4 regions of the Roseburia sp. AM16-25 genome follow, and region 4 is predicted to be linked to each of the others. Evidence: predicted binding sites of a transcription regulator. Region 4 holds the regulator's gene; each other region holds the start of a gene.

Region 1 (7,666 bases), 120 kb from region 4:
TGAAGGACCTCTGGATCTTCTTTTACACCTGCTAGATAAGAATAAAGTCAGCATTTATGATATTCCCATCGTAGAGATTACAAATCAATATATGGAATATATCCGACAGATGCAAAAACATGATCTGAATGTCGTTAGTGAATTTATGGTCATGGCTGCGACACTTCTGGATATCAAGTCCAAGATGCTGCTCCCGGCAGATCCTACCGAGGAAGAGGATGAGGAAGATCCGCGGGCAGAATTGGTGCAACAGTTGCTGGAATACAAATTATATAAATGCATGGCGTTTGAATTAAAGGATTGCCAGGTGGATGCCTCCCATATTTTTTACAAAGAGCCGACCGTTCCGGAGGAGGTTCTGGCATACACACCGCCCATTGATACCAAGGAACTGGTATCAGACCTGACCTTGAACCAGTTGAATGATATTTTTAAATCCGTATTGAAACGACAGAAGGACAAGATCGATCCCATCCGTTCCAAATTCGGAGAGATCCGCAAGGAAGAAGTATCACTGGAGGACAAGATGGGCTATTTGTCAGAGTACGCCGGCCAGCATAAAAACTTTAGTTTTCGTCAGTTATTGGAAAAACAGAGCAGTAAGATGGAAGTGATCGTGACTTTCTTGGCGATATTGGAATTGATGAAATCGGGAAAGATTCTGATCTCGCAGGAGCATACCTTTGATGATATTCTGATCGAGTCGAAAATCGCGGCATAGAATAGGAGTGACGTTATGGATCAAAAACAGATGGAGTCCATCATAGAAGGGATTCTTTTTACCTTTGGCGAGGCGGTGGAACCGTCACGTATCGCAAAGGCACTGGAAGTAGAGACAAAAGATGTCGTAAAGGCATTGGAACATATGAAAGAAACATGGGCAGAAGAAGGACGCGGGGTGCAACTGACGGAACTGGACGGTTCTTACCAGATGTGCACGAAGCCGGAACTCTATGAATACCTGATCCGCATGGCAAAGCAGCCACGCAAGCAGGTGTTGACGGATGTCCTTTTGGAAACCTTATCCATCATTGCCTACAAGCAGCCGATCACCAAATCGGAGATCGAAAAGATCCGAGGCGTATCCAGCGATCATGCCGTCAGCAAACTGGTGGAATATTCCCTGGTGACCGAACTTGGACGTCTGGATGCACCGGGAAGACCGATGCTTTTTGGAACCACGGAAGAATTCCTACGTTCCTTTGGCGTATCTTCCATTGATGAACTGCCGACGCCGACGACCGACCAGATGGAGACCTTTAAGCAGGAGGCTGAGCAGGAAATCAAACTGGATGTAGGCGGAGAATAGTTTTTCTACCGAAAATGTCATAAAAGAAAGAAGACCTCATAGTTTTTTATAAAGTCTGTTTGGGAGGATTTTGTCTTGCTTTTTATAAAAAAGATGCGGTCTTTTTTTATTGTCCTTTTTGTCATCCTGTTATGGCAGCCGCAAACCATCTGCGCAGCAGAAAAGCAAACGATCGATGCAAATTCTATCCATGCCTTGTCTGCGGTACTTTTAGATGGAGACAGCGGCAGGGTGCTTTATGAAAAAGAGGGTGAGTGCAAGCGTGCCAATGCCAGCACGACCAAGATCATGACCTGTATTCTGGCACTGGAAAACGGAAAGGAAGATGATATCGTCACGGTATCTGCCTATGCGGCATCCATGCCCAATGTGCAGTTAAATATCGAGGAAGGCGAGCAGTATTACCTCAAAGACCTTTTGTATTCTCTTATGTTGGAATCCCATAATGATTCTGCCGTGGCGATCGCAGAACACATTGGCGGGAGTGTGGAGGGCTTTTCTGCCCTGATGAATGAAAAGGCAAAAGAACTGGGCTGCAGCAATACCTGTTTTTTGACACCAAACGGTCTGGATGCTTCGGTTGGAGAAGATACCCATGGTACGACGGCACATGATCTGGCGCTTATCATGCGTTACTGTAGCTGGCAGTCACCCCGGGCGGAGCGCTTTTTAGAGATCACGCAGACAAATGCTTATTCTTTTACGTCGCTGACGGAGCAGGCAGATGGCAGTATGATCCCGGGGACACGGAACTTTTCCTGTACCAACCACAACGCCTATTTGAGCCAGAACCCTGACTGCCTGTCGGGAAAGACAGGATTTACCGCGGATGCCGGATACTGCTATGTGACTTCACTTTCTTCCGGCGGGCGGAAATTTGTCATTGCCTTGCTGGCGAGTGGCTGGCCAAACAATAAGACCTACAAATGGCAGGACTGCAATAAGATCTACCAATATGCCACGACCTATTATCAGATGCGCAAGGTCATGGATCCGGCAGAGGGCTTACAAAGCGTAAGGCTCCAAAGAGCCCAGAACCCGGACTATGATCTCAAAACCCAAAAGTCTGCCATGCCACAACTGACGGATATGCGAAAGGAAGTCCTTCTGGCAGACTGGGAGACCATGGCGATCCGCTTACATTATCCGCGCAGTATCGAAGCGACGGGCAAGGGACTTCAAGCGATCGGAAACGCAGAACTTCTGGTGGATGATGTGGTCATAGATACCTGTGACATCCTTTTGGAGGATAGTCTTGCAGTAAAAAATATGCCATGGTTCTTCCAGGCGATCCTGAAAAAATGGGCTATGTTTTTCTAACAAAAGATAGCAAAAAAACTTTGTAAAAATATAGTGAAATAATTAACAAAAGTGGTTGAAAAAGGAAGGACAAAACGTTATTATTACGGTAGAGAAATTTTGAATTTATATATATGGAGGAAAAGTAGCATGAGTAATGTAACAAACAATCCTGCTATTCAGAGGATGAATGAATTACTTGATGAGCACAGTTTTGTCGAATTAGGCGCGCTGGTAACATCAAGAAACACAGATTTTGATCTGAACCAGCAGCAGACACCTTCTGATGGTGTAGTGATCGGACATGGTCTGATCGATGGCAATCTGGTATTCGTATTCAGCCAGGATGCTTCTGTATTAAACGGAAGCATTGGTGAGATGCATGCAAAGAAGATCATGTCTGTGTATGATATGGCTATGAAGATGGGAGCACCGGTCATTGGACTTTTGGATTCCACAGGTGTCAGATTACAGGAATCTGTAGACGCACTTGAGAGCATCGGAGCCATTTATGCAAAGGCAGTTGCCGCATCCGGCGTGATCCCACAGATCATGGGTGTTTTCGGCTCTTGTGGCGGTGGACTCAGCGTACTTACTTCTGTCAGCGATTTCGCACTTATGACAAAGGATGCCAAGTTATTTGTCAATTCTGCAGATGCTATTTCCGGCAATCGTGCAGACAAACTTGACACAGCAAGCGCAGACTTCCAGTATGCAGAGGCTGGCAATGTTGATTTTGTCGGTGATGAGGCAGAGGTCATGGAAGAGATCCGTCGTTTCGTTACCATCCTTCCAGGATGCAATGTCGAAGAAGGCTGTGTTGAGGAATGTATGGATGATCTCAACCGTGCCGCAGAAGGCTTAGATGGCAAGGTTAAAAATCTTGCACTTTTTGCAGAGGAGATCTCAGACAATCATCTCTTTGTTGAGACCAAGGCTGGATTTGCAAAAGAAATGCTTACCGGTTTTATCAAGTTAAACGGTATTACCGTTGGCGTGGTAGGCAACCGTGAGGAGACTATGGCAGGTGATGAAGTCGTAGATCTTGGAACCAAACTTACGTCTGACGGATGCGAAAAGGCAGCAGATTTCGTTTCTTTCTGTGATGCTTTTGATATCCCGGTACTTTCACTTACCAATACAACAGGTTACGAGGCTTCCGTATGTGCTGAAAAGCATCTGGCAAAGGCACTTGGCAAGATGGTATATGCATTCGCAAATGCCACAGTACCAAAGATCTCTTTCCTCTGTGGACAGGCACTTGGTAGTGCTTATGTGACCATGAACGCAAAATCACTCGGCGCAGATCTTGTATTTGCTTTTGCTGATGCAGATGTTGCACCGATGGATGCTGAACTTGCAGCCAAGATCATGTACGCAGATGCTTCCGCAGATGTGATCGCTGCAAAGGCTGAGGAATATGCAAACACGAATTGCGGTGTGGCAAATGCGGCAAGACGTGGTTATGTAGATCGCATTGTAGAGCCGGCAGATGCCAGAAAGTATCTGATCGCCGGATTTGAGATGCTCTTTACAAAGAGGGTAGATGGCCCATACAAGAAACACGGAACAAAATAGAAAGGTGAGCATATGAAAAAGAAAATCATATTAATGGTCAGTACTTTAGTATGTATGCTCGCGTTATGCTCCTGCGGTAAGAGTCAGGTAGATCTGAACGGTTTATCTGAGACTCAGTTACAAAGCGCATGTGAGCAGACAGCAGGAGTTTTGGAAGGACTCGATGCAAACGAGAGCGAACAGTACTATTCTTACTATGCATCACAGGATGATGGTAAGATCTATGCCGATCTGATGGAACAGTGGATTGACGTACAGCCACAGATCGGAGATTTCGTTGGATATAAGGACTTTAGCGTGACGAAGGCAGGAAAGACGATTTCTGCGGTAGAGACGATCTCTTATACCAAGCGAGACATCAAACTTACTTATGTTATCAACGCCAACAGTCTGGAGACGACAGCGATCAATGTTGAGATCGTTTATTCTCTGGGAGAGACGATGGCAAAGGCAGGACTTAATACGGTCATGTCAATCTCCATCGTATTTGTGATCCTGATCCTGATCTCACTGGTCATCAGTGCGTTTAAGGTGATCCCGGTCATTCAGGCGAAGTTCTCCAAGGAAGAAAGTGCTCCGGCAGTCAAGGTTGCCCCGGCTGCACCAGTTGCCGCAGAGGAGACGGATGATACAGAATTGATCGCAGTTATTGCTGCAGCAATCGCTGCAAGCACAGGAAGTTCTACAGATGACTTTGTAGTACGTTCCATCAAGAGAAGATATTAATTTAGGAGGAATTATAAATGAAGAATTATACAATTACTGTAAATGGAAATGTTTATGATGTTACTGTAGAAGAAAAGGGAAGCACAGGAGCAGCACCGGTCGCTGCAAGCGCACCTGCACCAAAGGCAGCAGCACCTAAGGCTGCTACAGGCGCCGGAAGCATCAAGATCGAAGCAGGCGCAGCCGGAAAGGTATTCAAGTTGGAGGCAACTCCTGGTACAAAGGTTAAGGCTGGCGATACCGTATTAGTTCTTGAAGTTATGAAGATGGAGACTCCTGTTGTTGCACCTAAGGATGGTGTGGTTGCAACAATTGATGTAGCAGAAGGACAGGCTGTAGAATCAGGCGATCTGCTTGCAACAATGAACGAGTAACAGGCAACAGGTATTATTAGGAGGAACAATTCATGAGTTACGTTACAGAAACGTTAAGTAACCTTCTATCCCAGACGGCGTTTGCAAATTTGGACTACAAGAACTTTATCATGATCGCAGTTGCATGCGTGTTCTTGTATCTGGCTATCCGCAAGGGATTTGAGCCATTACTTCTGGTTCCGATCGCTTTCGGTATGCTTCTTGTTAATATCTACCCGGATATTATTGCAAGCCCGGAGGAAACGTCTAACGGTGTAGGCGGTTTGCTTTATTACTTTTATACATTGGACGAGTGGTCCATCCTGCCATCCCTTATTTTCCTTGGTGTTGGTGCGATGACCGACTTCGGTCCTTTGATCGCCAATCCGATCAGTTTCCTGCTCGGCGCGGCAGCTCAGTTCGGTATCTTTACCGCATATCTTCTGGCTATCCTGCTCGGATTCAGTGATCAGGCAGCAGCAGCGGTTTCCATCATTGGTGGTGCCGATGGTCCGACATCTATCTTCCTTGCCGGTAAGTTAGGACAGAGTAGTCTGATGGGACCGATCGCGGTGGCGGCATATTCTTACATGGCACTTGTGCCGATTATCCAGCCACCGATCATGAAGTTATTTACAACGAAAAAGGAACGTGCGATCCATATGGAGAACCTGCGTCCGGTTTCCAAGTTGGAAAAGATCTTATTCCCGATCGTAGTAACCATTATCGTATGTTTACTGCTTCCTACCACAGCACCACTGGTTGGTATGCTGATGTTAGGTAACCTTTTCCGCGAGTCAGGCGTGGTTCGTCAGTTGACCGAGACTGCATCCAATGCTCTTATGTATATCGTTGTTATCTTGCTGGGAACCTCTGTAGGTGCTTCTACAAGTGCAGAAGCCTTCCTGAACATCACAACGATCAAGATCGTTGTTTTGGGTCTGGTTGCCTTTGCGGTTGGTACCGCTGCAGGTGTACTCTTTGGTAAGTTGCTTTGCTTCCTTACTAAGGGCAAGATCAATCCGCTCATCGGTTCCGCAGGTGTATCGGCAGTACCTATGGCAGCACGTGTATCACAGAAGGTCGGTGCAGAAGAAGATCCTACCAACTTCCTGTTGATGCATGCAATGGGACCAAACGTTGCCGGAGTTATCGGTACAGCAGTTGCCGCTGGTGTATTCATGGCTATTTTCGGTGTATAATATAAGGAGGATGACATGGCAGAAGTAGTTAAAAAACCTGTAAAGATTACAGAAACAATATTAAGAGATGCACATCAGTCTCTGATCGCTACCAGAATGACGACAGAGCAGATGTTACCAATCATTGATAAAATGGATAAGGTTGGATACCACGCAGTAGAGTGCTGGGGTGGTGCTACCTTCGACGCTTCCCTGCGTTTCTTGAAAGAGGATCCATGGGAGCGTTTGAGAAAACTTCGTGATGGCTTCAAGAATACGAAGTTACAGATGCTTTTCAGAGGACAGAACATCTTAGGATACAGCCATTATCCGGATGATGTTGTAGAATATTTCGTTCAGAAGTCTATCGCTAATGGTATTGATATCATTCGTATCTTTGACTGTCTGAATGATGTCCGCAACTTACAGACAGCAGTAGATGCCTGCAAGAAGGAAAAAGGACATGCACAGGTTGCCCTTTCTTATACCTTAGGTGATGCTTACACACTGGATTACTGGAAAGAAATGGCAAAGCGTGTTGAGGATATGGGCGCTGATTCTTTGTGTATCAAAGATATGGCAGGACTTTTAGTTCCACAGAAGGCTGACGAACTTGTCCGTACCTTAAAGGAAGCAACTTCACTTCCGATCGACCTGCATACACACTATACTTCCGGTGTTGCTTCTATGACTTACTTAAAGGCTGTAGAGGCAGGCTGCGATATCATTGATACCGCAATCTCTCCATTTGCACTGGGAACCAGTCAGCCGGCAACAGAAGTTATGGTTGAGACCTTCAAGGGTACAGAGTTTGATACCGGATTAGATCAGAACCAACTGGCTGAGATCGCTGATTACTTCCGTCCGATGAGAGAGGAAGCATTGGCATCCGGTCTTATGAATCCAAAGGTACTTGGCGTAAACATCAACACCTTACGTTATCAGGTACCTGGTGGTATGCTTTCTAACCTGATCTCCCAGTTGAAGGAGCAGGGCAAGGAAGACAAATACGAAGAAGTACTTGCAGAAGTACCACGTGTTCGTAAAGACCTTGGTGAGCCGCCACTGGTAACACCTTCTTCCCAGATCGTTGGTACACAGGCTGTATTCAATGTCCTCATGGGCGAGAGATACAAGGTTGCTACCAAAGAGACCAAGGATATGCTTCTCGGAAAGTATGGACAGACCGTTCGTCCGTTCAATCCGGAAGTGGTAGAAAA
Region 2 (7,666 bases), on a different contig from region 4:
GCGAGGCACACGTAAAGGAAGCACTGGAGAAGATCGACGGTGTGACCGAGGCAAAGGCAGATCATGAGGCATGCGAGGTCGTGGTCAAGATGAGCGCACCGGTAGCCGAGGATGTGCTTGCTGCCGCAGTAAAAGATGCCGGATATGAATTTGAAGGAATAAAATAAAAAAATGCCGCAGTCTTTGATCGGACTGCGGTTTTTTCATAATTTTTTACCGGAAAATATAGAAAGGAAAGATGTAAAAGATGATAAACGAAACTTACAAGGCGATGTTGGGCGGCAAATCCATCATCCGTGAATTGAGTGAATACGCGACAAAAAGGGGAGAGAAGATCGGGTATGACAATGTTTTTGACTACAGTCTGGGCAATCCCAGCGTGCCTTGTGCCGAGGATTATACCAAGGCGATCATTGACATGCATGAGACCATGAATCCCATGGAATTGCACGGTTACAGCCCATCTACCACCATTCCTTCGGTGCGCAAAGCGGTCGCAGAGAGCCTGAACCGGCGCTTTGGCATGCAGTACGGCATGGAACATATCTTTATGACGAGTGGTGCAGCAGGCGCATTGGCGCATGCCCTGCGTGCGGTTACCAAACCGGGCGACACGGTGCTGACCTTTGCACCATTTTTCCCGGAATATACACCTTACGTTGAAGGAACCGGGGCAAAGTTAGAGGTTGTGCCGGCACATACCAAGGATTTCCAGATCAATTTTGAGGCTTTTGAGGAAATGCTGACAGGGGACGTGATGGCGGTGCTCATCAATACACCAAACAATCCGTCCGGTATCGTCTATTCGGAGGAGACCATAGAGCATTTGGCAGATCTTTTGCGTCAAAAGGAAAAGGCATTCGGACATGAGATCTTTTTGGTCAGCGATGAACCATACCGCGAGATTGCCTTTGATGGAAAAAGCGTGCCGTATCCGAGCCGCTATTATGACAACACGCTCTCCTGCTATTCTTTTTCCAAGAGTCTGAGTCTTCCGGGCGAGCGTATTGGTTATGTGGCAGTCAATCCAAAGGCGGTGGATGCAGATCTTTTAGTGCCAATCATGGCGCAGATCAGCCGTGGAACCGGACACAACTGTCCGTCATCTTCGGTGCAACTGGCTGTGGCACGCGTGTTGGATGAGACAAGTGATCTTTCCGTTTATGAGACCAATATGAATCTTTTGTATGATACCTTGGTAGACCTGGGCTTTACGGTGGTGCGTCCGGGAGGTACCTTTTATATTTTCCCAAAGGCACTCGAGGAAGATGCTAATGTCTTTTGCCAGAAGGCAAAGGAATACGATCTGATCCTGGTGCCGTCTGATAATTTTGGTGTGCCGGGGTATTTCCGTATGGCTTACTGCATTGATACGGAAAAGGTCAAGAGGAGCATTCCGGTATTGCGCAGATTTGTAGAGGAGCAATATCCGGATCGTTAGAAGGAATTTTGCAATTATATGGTTTATGGTGGATAGACAAAAGATAGGAGCAGGCAGATGCAGGATACGACAATCAGTTTGTGCATGATCGTAAAAAATGAAGAAAGGGTGCTGGCAAGGTGTCTGGATTCCGTCGCAGATCTTGTGGATGAGATCATTATTGTAGACACAGGATCGACGGATGCGACAAAGGAGATCGCCGCACGCTATACCGAGCAGATCTACGATTTTGTCTGGCAGGATGATTTTGCGGCAGCCCGTAATTTTTCCTTTTCTAAGGCAAGCATGGATTACATCTATGCGCCGGATGCGGACGAGGTCTTAGACGAGGAAAACCGGCAGGCTTTTCTGAAACTGAAAGCGGCACTCCTGCCGGAAGTTGAGATCGTGCAGATGAAGTATCATACGGTGACGGACTATAATACAGTCTTGAATGCCAAGATGGAATACCGTCCGAAACTCTTCAAACGCCTGCGGACATTTACATGGATCGATCCGGTGCATGAGACGGTGCGTCTGGATCCGGTCATTTTTGACAGTGATATCGTGATCAGTCATATGCCGGAAAATCTACACAGTAAGCGGGATTTTTCTATTTTTACCAAGGCAATCGCAGGGGATGGCGGGCTGTCGGATAAGTTGCAGCGGATGTATGCCATGGAATTGTATAAGACCGGGGATATTCTTGATCTTATGGATGCATGTCCTTATTTTTTAAGGATCTATGAGACAGAGAGTCAGACAGATAAACGCTCGCGCGCTGCTGCTATCCTGCTTCGGACATATCGCAGGCTGGGAGGGGAGCGGGACTTTTTCAAGATCGCCATCAAAGAGATGACAGATAAGCCATCCAGTGAGATCTGCGCAGAATTGGGTGATTACTATAGCGATGCCGGTGATGCGAAAGAGGCGGCTCTCTGGTACTACAATGCAGCCTATGAATCCGAGGCAATCCTGGATGTGCATGCGGGCAGTGACCGTGCACTGGAGGGACTGGTAGCGTCATACGAGGAAGTGCTTGCGCAGGAACTTTCCGAGGAGGAGCGGGACTATTTCATGGAATCCCTCTTGCAGGCGAAGCGGGCGCTGGAAGAAATAGAGGAATAAATGGACACCGGAGATGATCCGGTGTCTTTTCTTATACAAAAATATTGTAATTCGTGGCATAAGGTGGTAGTATAAAAGTATGGTAAATTTTTAACAATCTTGTGAGGAGGTTACGGAAATGGATTTTTCGCAGGAGTATCAGAGCAAACTAAAAACGGCAGATGAGGCTGTTAAAGTTGTGCAGTCGGGGGACTGGGTAGATTATGGTTGGTGTACGGGAACACCGGATGCCCTGGATCGGGCATTGGCAAGACGTACGGATGAATTGCGTGATGTCAAGGTGCGCGGTGGTATCTTATTAAAGCCACTGGCTATCTTTGAACGAGAGGATGCAGGGGAGCATTTTTGCTGGAACTCATGGCATATGGGAGGTTTGGAGAGAAAACTCATTGCCAGAGGCTGCGCATACTATAGCCCGCTTCGCTATTCTGAACTGCCACGTTATTATAGAGAGAACATTCAGCCGGATGACGTTGCTATGTTTGTTGTTGCACCAATGGATAAGCATGGTTACTTCAATTTCGGACCGAATGCATCCCATTTGATGGCGATTTGCGAAACGGCAAAACATATCATCGTTGAGGTCAATGAGAACATGCCTCGTTGTCTTGGCGGCATGGAAGAAGGCATACATATTTCCCAGGTGGATGCGATCGTGGAAGGAGAAAACCCTGCAATCGGTGAACTCGGCGGTGGTGGTCCTGCAACCGATATTGATAAGGCAGTGGCAAAATTGATCGTGGATGAGATCCCGAACGGCGCTTGTCTACAACTTGGTATCGGTGGTATGCCGAACGCGGTTGGATCCCTGATCGCCGAATCGGATCTGAAGGATCTGGGCGTGCATACAGAAATGTATGTGGATGCTTTTGTCGATATTGCGCGTGCGGGCAAGATCAATGGATCCAAGAAGAATATTGACCGCTTCCGTCAGACATACGCATTTGGTGCCGGCACGAAAAAAATGTATGATTATCTGGACGAAAATCCGGAATTGATGAGCGCACCGGTAGATTATACGAACGATGTGAGAAACATTGCTAAACTGGATAATTTTATTTCAATCAACAATGCAGTTGATTTTGATCTGTTTGGACAGATCAACGCAGAGTCTGCGGGAACCAAGCATATCAGCGGTGCAGGCGGACAACTGGATTTCGTTATGGGTGCATATATGTCACATGGTGGTAAGAGTATCGTATGCTGTTCTTCCACCTTTACCAGAAAGGACGGCACCGTGGAATCCCGTATTCAGCCGACATTGGCACCGGGATCCATCGTTACAGATACCAGAGCCAACACGCACTATCTGGTAACCGAATATGGCAAGGTCTGCCTCAAGGGATTGTCGACATGGGAACGAACGGAGAAGATCATTTCCATTGCACATCCGGATTTCAGAGACTGGTTGATCGAAGAAGCCGACAAGATGCATATCTGGAGAAGAAGTAACAAGTAGAGACAATAATGGGACACCTCTTTTGCTAAGATGGAATCACAGGAAATGGATGACATCTGGTGAAAGGGGTGTTTTTTATGCAGAAAAATTTTATGATCGGCATATCCAGCCGTGCCTTGTTCGATTTGGAAGAGGAAAATGCGATCTTTGAAAGTCAGGGGGTGGAGGCTTATGTGGATTATCAGATCGCACATGAAAAAGAAGTTTTAGCACCGGGAGCGGCGTTTTCCTTAATTCAGGCTTTTCTTGCCTTGAACCGGGAGAGGGACAGCCGGCAGATCGAAGTAGTCATTATGTCTAAAAATAGTGCGGACGCGGCACTCCGCATTTTTCACTCGATCGAATATTATGGGCTGGATATCACGCGGGCAGCCTTGACCGGTGGGGGTGCCATTGCGCCCTATCTGCGTGCCTATGGCGTGGATTTGTATTTATCCTTTAATGCAGAGGAGGTCAAGAACGCCCTGCAATCAGGGATAGCCGCCGGTGTCTTACTGCCCAGAGGAGCGATGGAAAATGGGGGGCATGCTGTTTCGACAAGGACTTTCCCGGGAACCTATCGGCAAGCCTATATGCGGGGGCAGATCAGGCAGCCCTTGGAAATCCGCATAGCTTTTGATGGGGACGCGGTCTTATTTTCCGGGGAAGCAGAGCGTACGTTTCAAGAACAGGGAGTGGAGGCTTTTTGTGCACAGGAGAGAGAACTGGCAGATGTCCCGCTGCGTCCGGGACCTTTTGCCCATGTTTTGCAGTTGATCTCAGAATTGCAGCAGAGGACAGAAGAAATGCGGGAAGGCTGGAAAGAGGATGCCGGAATACCGCGGATCTGCACAGCCCTTGTCACGGCGCGGAGTGCTCCGGCACATGAACGCGTGATCCGTACCTTACGGGCATGGGGGCTTCGGATCGACCAGGCCTTTTTTCTGGGAGGGATGGATAAGAGCCGGGTCTTGGAGGCATTTGGGGCACACATCTTTTTTGATGATAATGAGGAGAATGTGGAGAATGCTTCCGCGGTCGTGCTTTCCGCCAGAGTTCCCTGGGTGGAGGAGACGATGGAGCAGCAGGTAGGATAAAAGATGTGAAAGAAAAACAGCAGATCGACCCCGGCATATGCTATACTGTTAGGGTATGAGATCTTGGAATGAGAGAAGAGGGAGAGATATGATCTGGAATTGTTTTATGGTTGGTCTTGGAGGATTTGTAGGAAGTATTTTGCGCTATCTGGTTGGTCTGCTGCCGCTGGATACAGGAAATGGCTTTCCGATAAAGACATTTTTGATCAATCTTATCGGTGCTTTTCTGCTGGGCTTTCTTTCGGTATGCTTGGGAAAGCGTGTCGATCTGCCACCCCAGGTAGCATTGTTTTTAAAGGTAGGTTTGTGTGGTGGATTTACGACGTTTTCCACCTTTGCTTATGAGTCATCCTCTTTGGTACAGGATGGGCATATGGGCGTGGCGCTTATTTATATGATAGGTAGTTTAGTATTAGGAGTTTTGGCTGCATTGCTGGGACAGTGGATCGCGGGGTAAAAAGATGACAGAGAAAAAACAGGCAGGCTACAACAGGAAAATGCAAAAGAATGATACGAGAGAGAGACAGGAGTGCCCTTATCATAAGAAATGTGGCGGTTGTGAGTATAGCGGCATACCATATGAGGAACAATTACAAAAAAAGGAAAAACGCGTAGCAAAGTTACTGCGGGAATTTGGTAAGGTCGAACCGATCGTCGGCATGTCTTATCCATATTATTATCGCAATAAAGTGCATGCGGTGTATGCGCAAAAGAAAAATGGCGAGGTTATCTGTGGTACATATGAAAAAGATAGTCATCGCGTTGTAGATATCGAATCCTGTTTGTTAGAGAATAAGGGATCAACTGCTATTATTCGTGATATTCGAGGACTTTTGCGGTCGTTTAAGATAAAGCCATATAATGAAGATACTGGTTATGGCTTATTACGTCACGTACTGGTACGTCATGCACATGCGACCGGGGAAGTGATGGTGGTTTTAGTATTGGCATCACCAGTTATGCCATCAAAGAACAACTTTGTTAAGGCTTTACGAAAAATGCATCCGGAAATTACGACGGTTGTTTTAAATATCAATGGGCGTAATACAAGTATGGTGCTTGGCGAACAGGAGAAGGTGCTTTATGGTAAGGGGTATATTGTAGATGAACTTATGGGGATGCGTTTCCGTATTTCTGCAAAGTCTTTTTATCAGGTAAATCCAATACAGACCAAGCATCTGTATCAGGGAGCCCTTGACATGGCTGCCCTGACCGGAAAAGAGAGAGTTTTGGATGCCTATTGTGGGACAGGGACGATCGGCATGATCGCATCAAGGGATGCCAAAGAGGTGACCGGCGTGGAATTGAACCGCGATGCCGTGCGGGATGCCATTACCAATGCCAAGACCAATCAGGTAAAGAATATCTGCTTTGTCTGTCAGGATGCCACGGAATATATCTGTAAGGCGGCAGCCAAGAAGGAACATTTTGACGTGGTTCTGATGGATCCGCCGCGTGCAGGAAGTACAAAAGAATTTGTAGATGCCGTGATTTCTCTGGCACCAGAGCGTGTGGTTTACGTTTCATGCAACCCAGAGACGTTGGCAAGAGACTTGAAATGGTTTTGTAGAGCATATCGGGTGGAGACGATACGCCCATATGACATGTTCCCGTTGACTGGACATTGTGAGACAGTCTGCCTTCTGTCGAAAAAAGCCCAATAAATCAAAGGATTTCGCCATTTTGGGAATAAAATAGATGTGTGTTTCTGTTTCCGTAGAGTGATGATATAATCGGAGATTCACCCCAGGGGATAGGCTTTGGAGAACGGGAAATATACATTTTGGCGAAAGGATACTTTTTCGCAAAAAGGGGGAATATTTACGAGTAAAAAAGTATATCCTAATGATCCATGTCCTTGTGGGAGTGGAAAAAAATATAAGCTTTGTTGTAAAGGAAAACAAGATGATGCAGATTTTGTAAACCCGCTAAATTTATTAGACAATTACAAACTGATTCGAAAAGAGTCCAGAATAAAACAATGTTTACATCCAAATAATGAAGAGTGTTCAGAGAAGATTATAGGAGCCCATTCAATCCAAAATAATAAAATACTAAAAAGGATATCTAGTAACGGAATGGTTTTTATGCCATGTCCGAAACCTGATAATCCCTTTGCACCAATGACGAGTTATGGAAGAAAAGAAGCGACAGTATTCACTGGATTTTGTGGTCATCATGATAAAACTTTATTTCAACCAATTGAGGATAGAGATTTTGAGAAAACTGAAGAACAAGTTTTCTTGTATACATATAGATGTTTTGCTTTAGAATATCATAAAAAGCAGGAAGTTAAAAAAATGGAACAGATTATTTTTGCAAAGAGGCCATCTCTGGTTAATATGCCGGATGCAGAGGATCCTTTTAAAGGGAATAAAATGGCGATTGAGGATTTTATTGAGGACAAAAAAATCTTTGATAAAGCTATTTTGGAAAAAGATTATTCTGTTTTAACAAGTATTATTTGGGAATTTGACAAAGCGGTAAAATTTGCCTGTACAGGGTTTGAAGCATTGCAGTATGATTTGAATAATAGGAGAGTGCAGGATTTGCTGGATTTCAGTAAGCCAGCACAACATGTAT
Region 3 (7,666 bases), 570 kb from region 4:
AAGAAGTGAAAAAGCATGCAAAACAGCCGGTTATTATGAAACTCAGCCCGAATGTAACAGACATTACGGAGATGGCACGCGCGGCAGAAGCAGGCGGTGCAGATGTCCTTTCTTTGATCAATACCCTGACCGGTATGAAGATCGATATCAATCGCCAGACTTTTGCATTGGCAAATAAGACAGGCGGTATGTCCGGACCGGCAGTGCATCCGATCGCGGTACGCATGGTCTATCAGGTGGCACAGGCAGTGAAACTTCCGATCATTGGTATGGGTGGTATTGAAAATGCCGAGGATGCGATCGAGATGATCTTAGCAGGTGCTACAGCGGTATCGGTAGGAACCGCCAATTTCTATAACCCGATGGCAACCCTTGAGATCGCAGATGGCATCGAAGATTATATGAAACGTATGCATGTGGAAAATGTGCAGGATCTGATCGGAGCGGTACATTAAGGAGCGGGTATGGATCGTTTTTTTAATAAAAAAGTAGCAATGCAGTCTGCACGCATCCTTAGTTTTTCCCTGCTCATTATTCATACATGGTTTATTTTCTATTTCCATGCCTTAGACGTCGTGGAAATGCGAAACCTGAATTTTTTGAGTGTATTGATCTATATTATCAGTTTCTGGATCATCCAAAAAGAAAAGATAGATTGGTTTATCAGCATTGTAGGGATCGAAGTCATGGTACACATGATCTTTGCAGCTTATTTTGTGGGGACGGATTGTGGACTACAGATCACTTTGCTTGGCATGCCAATCGTCTTTTTCTATACAGATTATTTCTCGCTGAAATTGCGTGGACGCAGTGCGCACGGGATCCTTTACAGTGTAATATATATGATAAGTTATATCTGCATTGAATTTATAGACAGATATCACAAGGCGGTTTATGTCTTGCCGGAATGGGTAAACTTTTACACAAAATTATCTATTTTGATCTTAGCCTTTGTCATTCCGATCATTTTAGCCTATGTCATGACGCGCTACTCTTATTCTATGGAAAAGAATTTGCGTCAGTTAGCACAGACAGATGCAATGACCGGGCTTTTGGATCGCTATGGCATGCAGGATGTCGTCCGGGCAGCAATAAAAGGCGAGAATGCCACAGAATGTTGGATCGCTGTATTGGAACTGGATAATTACGAGTGGATCCGTCAGACCTATGGGCATGTGGCGGCAGATCAGGCGCTGATCGAAATTGCAAATTGCATGCAGAGACGGATGCCGGATTGCACCTGCGCCAGATGGGATAGCAATGAATTTACCATCGGCGGAAAAAATGTTTCAGAAAGCAGAGAAAAACTGGACCACTTGCTTGAAAAAATCCAGCAGATACAGGTGTTGGATATGACCGAGGAGTGCTTACTGCAGGTGTCCGGAGGCGTGGCTGTCTATGAAGATAGCATGGAGATGCAGGATTGGTTTGAGAGAGCAGAGCAAAAGTTACAACTTGCCAGATACAACGGTGGAAATCAGGTGATTATGTGATGGATGAAAAGAAAATATGCGTGCGAGAGGCTAGGGTTTCGGATGCAGAGGCCTTGTGTGAAATTTATGCTTATTATGTGAAGAATACGGCGATCACCTTTGAAACAGAAGTCCCTTCAGTGGCAGAGTTTACTGACCGGATCTGTAGTATTCAAGCGTGGTATCCCTATCTGGTCGCTGAGTGTAATGGTCAGATTCTTGGGTATGCCTATGCCCACCGCTATCATGAAAGAGCTGCTTTTGCCTGGGATGTGGAGGTGTCTATTTATATCCATCAGGAAGCAAGGCGCGGTGGATTGGGTCGTATTTTGTATGAAGCACTGGAAGCGGCTTTGAAAAAGCAGGGAGTGGTCAATTGTTACGCGCTGGTCGCAGAGCCTGAGACAGAAGATGACTACCTGACCTTTGATAGTCTGAAATTCCATCAGAAAATGGGTTATCACATTGCTGGAACCCAGCATTACAGCGGATATAAATTTGACCGCTGGTATCACATGACAACACTGGAAAAGTTCTTAGGAGAACATAAAAAGGGGATGACAGAGATCAAGCCCTACCGGACTGTGGAGTGAAAGAGAATAGAATAGGAATTTTTGGGACACAATCGACGCATGATTGTGTCCGTTTTTTGTCCTGCTATTTATGGTAAAGTGAACGTGATTTAATAGAGGAAATCGAGAAGCAATCGAAAGGACGGTTTTGGGAATATGTTTATAAGAGAAAAGAAAGCAGAGAGATACGAGCAGATGAGACAAGGCGCCTCCAAAAAAGAAATCCTTGAAGGCAGTAGGGGCAGAAGGAGACTGTGATTACTTTTCCTAAAAGTGTCCTCTCTTGCAAAAAAGAAAACCATTTTTGTCTATTGTCAAAAAAATATCAAACTCACTTGTAAAACCTTAGGATTGCGTTAAAATGTAGAAAAAGACAGTTCGGAAGAATTGGGTATTTTAACAAAATTAGGAGGTTTTTTATTATGGCAAACAGATTTGTGTTGAACGAGACATCTTATCATGGTGCAGGAGCAATCGCAGAGATTGCAACAGAAACATTGGGAAGGGGATTTCAGAAAGCATTTGTATGCTCAGATCCTGATCTGGTAAAGTTCGGTGTAACCAAGAAAGTGCTTGACGTACTGGATGAGGCAAAGATCGCTTATGAACTCTACTCAAACATCAAACCAAACCCAACGGTTGAGAATGTAAAGACCGGTGTGGAAGCATTCAAGGCATCCGGCGCTGATTATATCGTTGCCATCGGTGGCGGATCTTCCATGGATACAGCGAAGGCAATCGGTATCATCATTAAGAACCCGGAATTCGCAGATGTTGTAAGTCTTGAAGGCGTTGCACCTACAAAGAATAAATGTGTTCCTATTTTTGCAGTGCCAACAACTGCAGGAACCGCAGCAGAGGTTACCATCAACTATGTTATCACAGATGCAGAGAAAAACCGTAAGATGGTATGTGTAGACCCTAAGGATATTCCGGTTGTTGCCTTTGTAGATCCTGAGATGATGGCAAGTATGCCAAAGGGACTTACCGCTGCAACCGGTATGGATGCACTGACACATGCGATCGAGGGATATATTACAGCAGGCGCATGGGAGTTGTCCGATATGTTCCACTTAAAGGCAATCGAGATTATCTCAAGATCTCTCCGTGCTGCTGTTGAGAACACACCGGAAGGCAGAGCAGATATGGCTTTGGGACAGTATGTTGCCGGTATGGGATTTTCTAATGTAGGTCTTGGTATTGTTCACTCTATGGCGCATCCTTTGGGCGCACTTTACGATACACCACATGGTGTGGCAAATGCTATTATCCTGCCAACAGGTATGGAGTACAATGCACCGGTTTCCGGCGAAAAGTATCGTGAGATTGCCCGCGCTATGGGGGTAGAAGGTGTTGACGATATGACACAGGAAGAGTACAGAAAGGCTGCTATTGATGCTGTCAAGAAGTTGTCAGCAGATGTTGGTATCCCGGCAGACTTAAAGGATATTGTAAAGAGGGAAGATATTCCATTCCTGGCACAGTCAGCATATGATGATGCATGCAGACCGGGTAACCCAAGAGAGACAAGCGTAGAGGAGATCACAAAACTTTATGAATCACTTCTCTAGTCTGTAACTAGTTTGTAACACCGCAAAGGGTACACTCATCTTAGTATAGGATGAGTGTACTTTTTTGGAATTATAGCCCGATTGGTTCACAAAGAGCCAATCGGTTTTGGGTTTAGCAAACGTTTTTTCACATACAAGTGGACGATTTCTATTGTTAGGTTGCTGATGTGGAATTGGTCTATTATAATCAATATGTGACAAGCAATGACGTGACAAGAGCCTGCAATGGCCCAGATCATGTGGAAGGATGTTAGATGAATTTGCAAAAAAAGAAACGAGTGTTTCTGTTTCTTGTGGTAGTCCTGATTGGTCTTACGATAGGAGTCATCTTCTATGGCAGATATCAAACTGTGCAAAGGAAAGAGGGGAAAAAGGTCGAACAGGAAAAAGAAACATCAATAGAAAGGGAAAGTCGGCAAGCAGAGCAACTTCCAGAACAGTTACCAGAACCTGCAGATACAGACTTCGTGAAAATTACAGATTATATTCCGGATATTGTGGTGGATCTTAAGTATGCCACAGCAGATAATTTTACGGGAACGGTCATCTACGATTTTAAGGATGCCTATTTGCGCTATGGAACAGTAAAAAAACTCGCAGTGGCACAGGAAAAATTCAAAGCTATGGGATATTACATAAAAATATGGGATGCCTATCGTCCGTTTGCGGCACAGGAAAAGTTGTGGCAGGTCTGTCCAAATCCACGTTATGTTGCAAACCCAGCCAATGGTATGAAAGCACATAACCTTGGAGGGACAATTGACATGACGCTTGTTACATTCGATGGAAATGAGGTGGAAATGCCGACGGCATTCGATGATTTTTCTCTCAAGGCAGACCGTGATTACAGCGATGTGCCGGAAACAGCGGCAGGAAACGCTAAAATGATGGAGCGTGTGATGACAGAATGTGGTTTTGTAGGTTATGCGGGAGAATGGTGGGACTATTCCGATACAACAGCCTACGAAGCGTACGATTTCAAACCATAATTTATGAATTATAAACTTTTCTTTAGAATAAATTCCTTTAGTGTCTTTGGAAACTGCGTTATAATGATTTCATGTTGTTTCAATAAATAGGGGGTATAAATAAGGATAGAGTCAGCCCAAGTGGCTGTCTCTTATTGAATGGTAGGAAGAAAGATATGAGAAAAGGTACTGCGAGATCCATTTTAATGCTAGGGATTTTTTACTTTGTATTTCTTGGTGCAGAATATTATTTTGATAATATGATGGCTTTTGTGACAGATGCAGATGGTGTGGTCTTAGCACAGAACTATATCTTAGGGAGTAGTGTGCTGGGATTTTTGTTGTATGCACCAATGGAAAAAATGTTACCGGCAAAGATAAAGCAACTGTTTTGGAGCATGAGCAGTGCTGCTGTGATTCTGATGTTCTTTTTTATCAAGATTCATAGCGGCTATGGACATACATTACGCGCAGGTATGTTTTTATTCTTGTTGCTTGGGTATTTTGGAAGTGGTGTGCATTATTTGGTGGCGCAGACTTTTGCGGCAGAAAATGAGACAGAAAAATCGCATTTGGCACGGACGGTAGGATGTGCCTATGCCTTTGGGATTTTATTACAGTTTATCAATAACAATTGTATTTCATCCGTAGCAGTGCAGGTGATTTTCTTATGTTTGGCATTTGCTGTTATGGAAGGTTTGTTTATGGTAAAAGCACAGCAGGTCGGTGCGCAAGGAGAAACGCATCCGCTCATAGAAGCGGATGGTGTTGCACGAAAGACTGGCATGCTGTTGATTTTTATTGTCGCTCTCATGACATTTATTTTTGCAACATTAGATAACGCGGTGACATTGGTACATGCTGGTGGAGGTGCGGATATTGGACAATGGCCGAGGCTTTTACTTGCATGCAGTGGTTTGCTTGCAGGATTTTTATATGATATCAAAAAAGGTGCTTACCAGAACATCATCATGTATTGTGTGATGATGCTTTCAACGATTTGCGTGGTTGTGATCACGTGCGGTGGACCATTTCTATTGGGATTGGTTGTATTTTATCTGTCGGCCGGCTTCTTTTCCATTTATTTTGCCAGCAGTTTTATGCGTCTTTCGTATGCAATGAAAGAGGGAAAACTATGGGCTGGACTGGGGCGTGCTGTCAACAATCTGTGTGCGGTGGGAACGGCTTCAATGTCACTGGCACTTTTACATTCGCCAAGTTATGTCACCATTGTAATTGCACTTGTGTTATTTGCCATTACAAGTGTTTTGATTTTTGTATACCAGAGATATGGGGATCAAATGCGATGGAAACAGGAAAATGCAATTTTATCGCAGGAAGCAGAAAAAACAGAAAAGATATTAGAAACACATAAGAAAAGCGAGGAGGAATTGCTTGCACTTTTTGCGCAGGAATTTTCCTTAACACCGCGTGAAGTGGAAGTGCTTGCGTGCATGCTTCATTCAGAAGATAATGTGACAGAGATGGCAACGCAGCTTGCTATTTCGCGGGCAGCATTGTACCGCCATATTTCGAATATGAATGAGAAAACAAATACCAAGGCAAGAATTGGTTTGCTCCAATTTTATTATGCCTGGATGCAGGAAAAGTAAAGGAATTTGACAATTTGAGACATATGTCAACTCCCATATTACGACCGCATATGCTAGAATTTTACCCATCATTAAGTAGTAAATACTTTGTTGGAGGGTGAGCGTATGCAACGACGTAATGTGGGAGTTTTTTGTTGTTTACTCTGCCTTGTATTGGCATGTTCTACCATGATGTTTGGATGTGGAAAAGCAAAGCAGGAAGAACAAAAGAGTGCGACAAATCAGAAAACAGAAAAGACAAATGAACCGGAAGAAACAGGAGATGACGTAGCAGCACTATTAAAGAATGCGAAGTATGTGGCTGTGATTCATGTAAAAATTAATCCTGAATTTAATATTTATCTTGATGAAGATGAAAATGTCGTGGCATTGGAATGCCTGAATGCAGATGCAAAGGATGCATATGGCAAGAAATCGTTTGCCGGGAAAACACTAGACGAGACATTACAGACTGTGGTTTCTATTGCAGCAGAAAAAGGCTACATGAAAGAAGACCAGACGGTAGCACTTACCATCACAGAATGTACGACCGATTTGAATGCTACCGAATTACAGACAAAAATGGATCGTATGGTAACGGAAGCGGCAAAAGAACAGAATATCACAGTTACGACAGCGATGGATATGAGTGAAGAAGTCAGGACGACACAAAGAGAAGCGGGATTGATCAAACAAGCATGTTCAAACTGCAATGGTACGGGAGATTGTCCGGATTGTGATGGTGGTCGTATGACGTGTCCTGCCTGTGGCGGTGATGGTATTGAGGAGTGTGGTAACTGCTTTGGCAGTGGACTGGATCATGGAAATACCTGTACTTTTTGTGGTGGCGCAAAGACACACACCTGTACACATTGCGGTGGCGTTGGAACAGCGATGGATTGTCCTGTGTGCGGTGGCAGTTTCAAGTGCGTTGTCTGTGGTGGCAGCGGTTCACTTTAAAATGGGATGGTATGCAAGAAAATAACAATACATAGATAAAAAACGACAAAAGGAGGAAGACAACATGAAAAAAACAAAAGGAAGGATGCGTGGAATTTTATCGCTGGTCTTAGCAATGCTTTTGACGGTAACGATGATTCCGGCACAAAAAGTATTGGCAGAAGGAGAAGCGGCAGGAAGTACGGCGGAAAACACGGGAAATCTGACGTTTGCTTCGTTTGAAAGTACAGATATATCACATGGTGAGGTGCAATGGAAAAATGGGGATGCAGATACTTGGCATACACAAACGACAACAGGGGATGTAACGGCAACAAATGTACGAATTGTTGTTAAGAAAAATGCCAATTTGGGGCAGCATATGGCGTTACGTATTAATGGACAGGACATATTGCAAACAAATTTGGAAACATTAAAGTCAAATGAGGGATTGAAACTGCAAGCAGATGGAAAGTATCAGTTTGAGCATATTGGATTTTCTTCTGCAGCGGGTGGTTCCGGCGGCGAAGAAAATCCACCACAGCCACCTAA
Region 4 (7,666 bases):
TAGACTTTCCAAGCCCCGGTCCTATGGCTATGGCATCCGCCCAAGCAAGTTCTTCCAACAACTGCTTTTCATTCCATTTATCATAGGTAACAAGAATGGCTTCCGGGAATCGTGTCAAAATGATGTCACGATTGCATCTTGGTGTATAGACCTTGACCATGCCGGCACCACTCGTCAGAGCACTTTTCGATGCAAGATAAGCCGCGCCTGCCATATCCTCACTGCCTGCGATCACAAGCACCTTTCCCCGGCTTCCCTTGTGATCATCCGAGCTTGCCTGCGGTAGTTGTTTTAGATCTTCTTTTTCCAGACTCTTACAAGGAAGAACCTGATCTGCCAGACTGCATGATTCGATTCCGATTGCAGATACGATCAATTCACCACAGTATTTTTTCCCCGGATAAAGCATCTGTCCGACCTTGGCAAAAGCAAAGGTTATGGTCGCATCCGCCAAAAATGCCTGCCCCATGATCTGTCCGTCATCCGCAGATACACCGGATGGTATATCCACCGCCAGCCGGTAGGCATCCATGGCATTGACCTCTTGCAAAAGTGCAGGATAGTCACCGCCCAATTCTCTGGAAAGTCCGATACCAAACAGGGCATCCACAATCACCTGGGCGTCTGCAAGTGTATCCGTAGAACTAGACAAGTCCATGCCATACTGCCGACAGATCTTTTGCTGCGCCATGTTTTCCGGCGAAGCCTTGGAAAAATCGCCCACCAGGCATACCGACACCTGACCCCCCTCTAAGTATAAAAGCCTTGCAATGGCGAGTCCATCCCCACCATTGTTGCCACTTCCACATAGTATGACGATCTTCTTTTGCCACAAATCTCTTTCATGCAAAAATGAAACAACCGATAACGCGGCTCTCTCCATCAGCACCATGGAAGGCAGACCATAATGCTCGATCGTGCGGCTATCGCATTGTTTCATTTCGCGACTGTTTAAAATATATTTCATACGTCTCCTTTTTGTACATCTTTTGATAACTGTTTGTCCTGGGTCGTATCACCGGACGGGCGATCCTCTCCTGTGATCAGATCCACATCATCATTTTGCACATCAAAAAGATTGATGATATCTTTTCCAAATATATCATGCATATATGCATAGATTTCTTTATTGTTGATCTCCCGATTCTGTTTGCGGATGATGTTCTTTTTTAATTCTACCCGGACCTTTTTGATCCATTCCGCAATCTCCTCGGCTTCTTTGCAATTGGTGCGCAGACGATCATAACAAAAGGTCATGGTCTCCATCATCAGCGCGTCATTGCAGGTCTGTATCTCCTTTGGGATCTCCAAAAGGGCATCCTCGTTGGCTGCGATCTTTTCCTTGACTTCCTCGATCAGCCGTTTGTTCTCGTCCATCTGCCGGCTGTGCGTCTCCTTGTCCTCCTCTGCGTCCATATGCTCTACGATATTCTGCATAAGGGATGACTTGACCTTCTTTAAATCCTTTAACTCCTGCGTCAGGCGTCCCTGCCGCTCCAAGATCTCCTTCAACTGGCTTTCCAGTTCCTGCACCTCTTTGGGCTTGCCATCTAAGGCAAAAAGCCGGTGCCATTTCTGGTCCAAGACCAGAATGGGTATTTTTGTTTTCGCCAGTGCTTCTGTAAACGCCTGTCGTTCCATACGCTCACCTTCTTTTGAAAACTATTTTTTGTGGTTGGCAATATTGTAAGAAAGCTGCATCAGACTATCGGACAGATGCACATTCTCTACGACCATATCCTCCACATCATCCAGATCGACATGGGCAAAATTCCAGATGGCATGTACGCCCAGGGAAGATAACTGTGCCGCGGTCGCTTCTGCATTCTGCTTTGGCAGGGTCAGTGCCGCAATATCCACACGTGTTGTCTTTACAAATTCTGGTAATTCCTCCAACATACGGATTGGGATATCTCTTACCTCTTTCCCCTTCAATGCCGGATTGACATCAAACAGACCGACGATCTTGAAACCTAATTTTTCAAACTTAACATAATTGGCGATTGCCTGCCCCAAGTTACCGATACCGATCACGATCACATTGTGTGTCTCATTCAATCCTAAGATCTTGCCGATTTCATCATATAAGTACTGAACATTATAGCCATAGCCCTGCTGACCGAAACCACCAAAATTGTTGAGATCCTGCCGGATCTGGGATGCCGTCACATGCATACAACTGCTGAGTTCGTTGGACGAAATGCGCTCCACTCCTGCATCAAGCAATTCTCCTAAATATCTGTAATATCTTGGCATACGACGAATGACTGCCTGGGATATTTCCTTTTCCACGTTAAATTCCCCCTACTTCCACTGTCAATGATGACATATATATCATATTTATATAAAAATTATAAATATTTTAAATATATATGTCAAATTTTTAACAGAATCCGCCTATCCTATGCGAAATCATTTGTCAGTGTCTCCGACAATTCTTCCCAACTTTCATAGAGGGCATCCAATTCTTCCTGTAACTTTTCCTGTTTTTGTGATAATTCATTAAGCTTTGCCGAATTTGTCGCCACATCGTCCTTGGCAAATTCTTCCTCGATCTGACGCAGGTCTTCTTCGCAGGCGGCAATGCGGTCTTCCACCTCTGCCAGACGATTTTCTACCTTGCGCTTTTCGCTCTGGATCTTCTTTTGCTGCTTCCAATCCGTCTTTCCTTCAGATTGTCCGGAAATCGATTCTGTATCACCACGCTTTGCGTCTTGTACTGCTTTTTCCTGTGCCATACGCTCTGTTTTCTTTTGGATGAAATAATCATAATTACCCAGATATACGCTGAACTGATGGTTTTCAAGTTCTAAAATCTTGTCTGCAGTCTGGTTGACAAAATAACGGTCATGTGACACATAAAGCACCGTTCCCTCATAGGCATTGATGGCATTTTCCAGGATCTCCTTGGACTCCATATCCAAATGGTTAGTCGGCTCATCTAAGATCAAAAAGTTGGCACCGGACAACATGAGTTTGGCAAGGGAGATACGTCCACGCTCTCCACCGCTCAGATCGCCGATCCTCTTGTAGCAGTCATCCCCTAAAAACATGAATGCCGCAAGCACATTGCGAATCTTTGTATTGTTTAAGTTTGGATAGGCATCGCTCATTTCTTCAAAGAGTGTTTTGTCATCATCCAAAACCTGTTGTTCCTGATCGTAATAACCAATCGTAACATTTGCGCCGAGCCGGAAAGAGCCGGAATCTGCGGTCACAATCTCATTGATGATCTTAAGCAATGTTGTCTTTCCTGTACCGTTATCACCAAGGATGGCAACGTGCTCACCTCTTTGCAAAAGGAAATCTACGTTAGAAAAGAGCGGCATGCCATCATAGGATTTTGAAAGTCCGATCAGTTCCAGTACATCATTGCCGCTTGTCACATCTGGTTGCAAGGACAATTTCATATGTTCCTGCGCATCGATCGGTTTTTCCATAACATCCATTTTATCGAGGGCTTTCTGACGGCTCTCTGCACGTTTGATGGATTTTTCACGGTTAAACTGTTTTAACTTATCAATGACTTCCTGCTGATGGGCAATGGATGCCTGCTGTTTTTCATATTCACGCATCATGGTCTTACGGATCTCTTCTTTTTGCATGGCAAAGGCAGAATAATTCCCTTTGTAAACATGTGCAGTATGCATGCTGATATCAATAACCTTTGTAACGATACGATCCAGAAAATAACGATCATGTGCTACAATAACAACGGTTCCCTTATAATTCATAAGGAAGTTCTCTAACCACTCAATAGAATTCAGATCCAAATGGTTGATCGGCTCATCTAAAAGCAGGATGTCCGGTTTCAAAACAAGGAGTCTTCCGAGAGATACACGGGTTTTTTGTCCACCGGAAAGCATATCCATCGTCTTTGAAAAATCCTCTTCGGAAAAACCAAGTCCACGAAGCACGCCCTGTACTTCCGATTCATACGCATAACCGTTCATATGATCAAAAACATCATGCATCTCATGATAGCGGACAAGCAGTGCATCTAAGGCATCATCTGTCAGTTTTGTCATCTGTTCTTCCATTTTTTGCAGGTTTTTCTGCATTTCCAAAATATCTGTACGCGAAGAATAGACGGTCTGATAGACCGTCTCATTTCCTTCCATATTCTGATACTGCGCCAGATAACCGATGGTGGTATCCTTGGCAAAAACAACCGTTCCTGCATCGGTATCCAACTCACCCGTTATCATCTTTAGCAGTGTTGATTTTCCTGCACCATTATTTCCGACAATGGCTACCTTGTCTCCTTCATTGATCTGAAAAGAGACATTCTTTATGATGTCATCACTTCCGAAAGATTTCGAAAGATTCTGGCAGGATAAAATCATGGCTTCCTCCTATAACATGCCCTCAAGCCTTGTTCTGATGGCTTTGATAAATTCCTCACTATTCAAAACGACTGGATTTGGAATACTTGTGATCAGAGCAAGATCTTTTGTCATCTTTCCATCCTCAATCGTCTTGATGCATGCCTGTTCCAATTTGTCTGCAAAATCGCAAAGTTCCGGTGTGCCATCCAACTCACCGCGTTTTCTCAGTGCGCCTGTCCATGCAAAGATCGTAGCAACAGAGTTCGTGGATGTCTCCTCTCCCTTTAAGTGCTTGTAATAATGTCTCTGTACGGTTCCATGAGCCGCCTCATACTCATAGACGCCCTGTGGAGATACCAGAACAGAGGTCATCATGGCAAGAGATCCAAAAGCAGACGATACCATGTCACTCATGACATCGCCATCGTAGTTCTTACAAGCCCAGATATAACCGCCCTCAGACTTCATCACACGAGCTACGGCATCATCGATCAGGGTATAGAAATAAGTAATGCCTGCCTCGGCAAACTTATCCTTATAAGACTCCTCATAAATCTCCTGAAAAATATCCTTAAAGGTATGATCGTATTTCTTAGAGATGGTATCCTTGGTCGCAAACCAAAGATCCTGCTTTGTATCTAAGGCATAGTTAAAGCAAGCCTTTGCAAAACTTTCGATAGAATCATTCAGGTTATGCTGTCCCTGAACAACACCGGTGCCGGTAAAGTTATGTACCACTTCTCTCGTCTCACTGCCGTCTTCAGCCGTATAAACAAGTTCTACTTTTCCCGGTCCCGGAACAATCATCTCTGTATTTTTGTAGACATCTCCATATGCATGACGCGCGATCGTGATCGGTTTCTTCCAATTCTTTACGCAAGGCTCAATTCCTTTTACGATGATCGGTGCGCGGAATACCGTTCCGTCCAAGATGGCACGGATGGTTCCGTTTGGACTCTTCCACATCTCTTTCAGATCATATTCACGCATACGCGCTGCGTTTGGCGTGATTGTGGCACATTTTACAGCAACGCCGTATTTCTTTGTTGCCTCTGCTGAATCGATTGTCACCTGATCATTTGTCTCATTACGATATTCAAGACCGAGATCATAGTATTCTGTCTTTAAATCTATAAACGGCAGTAACAATTCATCCTTGATCATCTTCCAAAGGATCCTTGTCATCTCATCACCATCCATCTCAACCAGTGGTGTCTTCATCATAATCTTGCTCATGTCATTTGCCTCCTTAGCATTTTCACTATTGTACTTTAGTATAGCAAAACTTTTTACTGTGGTAAAGTCACGAATATTCCATGTCGGTAAGCGTGGGGGCTTACCCCCACTGTTTGCTTGAAAATTCTGGTAAAACTGGATGCATTCTCGTATCCACACTCCATTGCGATTCTTTCCACGGGCAGTGTGGTATCCCGCAAAAGCATCTTTGCTCGTTCCATCTTCATATCGCGAATCACATCTTTAAAATTTTTCCCTGTTGCATTCTGCACAATGCGGATCAACTGGCGTCTGCTATAATGAAACCTATCCTCCAGTTCTTCCAGAGTCACACTGCGATAATTCTCACTAATATACCAAAAAATCTTAGCATATTCCTTTTTCCAGTTGGCTTTACAGTCCTGTGGAAAAACCAGATTCTGTTCATAATAGCGAAGCAAGTGCACAAAAATCGCATTCATGATAGTCTCACACATCTCACTGTGGTATTTTTCCTTGCATTTCTGTTCCTCCCAAAGATGATCAAACAAACGTGCAACCGTCATATCCGGCTTATCCTTTTCTGCTGTATGAAAAAGAATATAACTTATCTCTTCCTCTCCACGGAAAATCCGTTGAAAAAAAGAATATAGTAAAGGATTGCCGGAAAATACCCGAAAGAAAATCTCTAAAAAGGTCCGCTTGCGGATCGCTGATGTCATCGTCCTGCCATCGAGATCTCGCACGCCTTCTCCATGCTCAATATCCGGCGGCACGATCAGCACATCCCCCTCAACGAGTTCTAGTTTCTCCTGACGGAAAAAGCACTGACTTTCTCCCTCCATAACATAAATAATATCGAAATAATTATTCTTATGCCAGTGTGGAAGCATGCCCGGCTGCAAAAAGGCAGATGAAATACTGCTATCATTTTGTAAAAAAATTTCTTCCTGCTGTACACGGAAGATCTCCTGCAGACGCTTTTGCGCATCCTGATCAGGTTCACTTTGTACTTCCAGAAACAATTGTGCCAAGGGTGTCCTATAACTTTGTGGCAATTCGCTGACTGTTTCAAATGCCTGCCAGCGATATTCCCTGGCATTCTCCTCTTTCAGACATTGGGCTGTCCGTATCATGCAGGCAATATAGTCATCGTTCTCCAAAATCTCGCAATCCCCGGAACATAGACTGCGAAAGATCCTCCCATACTCCTTTTGCATTTCCTCTTTCTGTCTCATATAGTCGTCCCTGCTTTCAGGTTCTTTTTTCCCCTCGTCAAATGCATTCATGTTTTCTACCTCTGTTGATATACATGTCACTTTCTGCATATTTTTCTGTCATTTTATCCTATTCCATTTTTTCTTTTTCTGCAATATGCTTTAGGTAGAATTTATTTATTCAAGGAGGTTTTTATGTACACAGAAAACACAAGCATAGGAGAACTCTTAGAGTTGCCCCAGGTCATGGCACTTCTGGAAAAAGCCGCACCACAGATGGTTAGCGGTCCTGCCAAGGGCTACCTGACACCCCTTACACTGGCACAGTTAAAAGTCGCACAACCGGAATCTGCACAACTTGCCGATGCCATACTCGCGCTGGCAAATGGAGCGGACGTGGATCTGACGCCTTTGGATCCAAGTAAGAAGAAGCCCATCCTAAAGGGAGGTTCAACCGTGGCACAATATGACATTGATGATGTCGATGGCAAGATGTATATGCTCAATCATGCCTTTTCCGGTTGTTTCATACTTTCCTTTTCCAAACCGATAGATGAACATATCAAAGGTCAGGTCACTTACGATGGAATTCCTGTCAAATACATTCTTTCCACCATGTCTATTGCGGGCGGTATGCAGTTAATGGGCGTCTATGTTCGCGACATCTGCACCCAATACGGCACAGACTATACCTTCCACTTTGAAGGATTTACTGATACCGACGGTAATGTTATGGATCCACAGGATTATATCATTTCCACGGTTGCTAAAAATCTGCCGGATCCTGCCTACGCTACCCACGAAGCCATCGCGCAAAAGGCTGCTGAGGAAGGCATGGTTCTCTTAAAGAATGATAATGGACTGCTTCCCCTTGTCAAAGATACTAAACTCGCCGTGATCGGTGAG

Evidence for each region. The regulator Rex, encoded in region 4, represses fermentation and respiration genes when NADH is low (regulators of the CRP and FNR family bind a similar motif). The targets are predictions, from matches to a motif close to ATTGTTAANTANTTAACAAT.
Region 1: the regulator Rex is predicted to act here: its motif matches at 2,660-2,679, upstream of DW183_RS06345 (acyl-CoA carboxylase subunit beta).
Region 2: the regulator Rex is predicted to act here: its motif matches at 2,627-2,646, upstream of DW183_RS01020 (butyryl-CoA:acetate CoA-transferase).
Region 3: the regulator Rex is predicted to act here: its motif matches at 2,355-2,374, upstream of fucO (lactaldehyde reductase).

Annotation. Positions count from the first base shown of each region.
Region 1 is NZ_QUCW01000002.1:504,648-512,313, forward strand. It holds gene DW183_RS06330 (segregation and condensation protein A) at 1-721, shown strand, start outside; gene scpB (SMC-Scp complex subunit ScpB) at 737-1,309, shown strand; gene DW183_RS06340 (D-alanyl-D-alanine carboxypeptidase family protein) at 1,385-2,629, shown strand; gene DW183_RS06345 (acyl-CoA carboxylase subunit beta) at 2,759-4,186, shown strand; gene DW183_RS06350 (OadG family protein) at 4,199-4,912, shown strand; gene DW183_RS06355 (biotin/lipoyl-containing protein) at 4,930-5,286, shown strand; gene DW183_RS06360 (sodium ion-translocating decarboxylase subunit beta) at 5,319-6,467, shown strand; gene DW183_RS06365 (oxaloacetate decarboxylase subunit alpha) at 6,483-7,666, shown strand, end outside.
Region 2 is NZ_QUCW01000001.1:207,825-215,490, reverse strand. It holds gene DW183_RS01035 (heavy metal translocating P-type ATPase) at 1-167, shown strand, start outside; gene DW183_RS01030 (pyridoxal phosphate-dependent aminotransferase) at 248-1,441, shown strand; gene DW183_RS01025 (glycosyltransferase family 2 protein) at 1,499-2,548, shown strand; gene DW183_RS01020 (butyryl-CoA:acetate CoA-transferase) at 2,667-4,007, shown strand; gene DW183_RS01015 (5'-nucleotidase) at 4,085-5,083, shown strand; gene crcB (fluoride efflux transporter CrcB) at 5,172-5,540, shown strand; gene rlmD (23S rRNA (uracil(1939)-C(5))-methyltransferase RlmD) at 5,545-6,747, shown strand; partial or broken gene DW183_RS12905 (SEC-C metal-binding domain-containing protein) at 6,913-6,984, shown strand.
Region 3 is NZ_QUCW01000002.1:58,662-66,327, forward strand. It holds gene DW183_RS04165 (dihydroorotate dehydrogenase) at 1-455, shown strand, start outside; gene DW183_RS04170 (GGDEF domain-containing protein) at 465-1,493, shown strand; gene DW183_RS04175 (GNAT family N-acetyltransferase) at 1,493-2,065, shown strand; gene fucO (lactaldehyde reductase) at 2,467-3,615, shown strand; gene DW183_RS04185 (M15 family metallopeptidase) at 3,870-4,604, shown strand; gene DW183_RS04190 (helix-turn-helix transcriptional regulator) at 4,760-6,196, shown strand; gene DW183_RS04195 (anti-sigma-I factor RsgI family protein) at 6,302-7,135, shown strand; gene DW183_RS04200 (InlB B-repeat-containing protein) at 7,200-7,666, shown strand, end outside.
Region 4 is NZ_QUCW01000002.1:624,519-632,184, forward strand. It holds gene DW183_RS06950 (NAD(P)H-hydrate dehydratase) at 1-967, opposite strand, end outside; gene DW183_RS06955 (hypothetical protein) at 964-1,641, opposite strand; gene DW183_RS06960 (redox-sensing transcriptional repressor Rex) at 1,663-2,292, opposite strand; gene DW183_RS06965 (ABC transporter ATP-binding protein) at 2,403-4,346, opposite strand; gene DW183_RS06970 (NADP-dependent isocitrate dehydrogenase) at 4,356-5,564, opposite strand; gene DW183_RS06975 (AraC family transcriptional regulator) at 5,618-6,832, opposite strand; gene DW183_RS06980 (glycoside hydrolase family 3 protein) at 6,956-7,666, shown strand, end outside.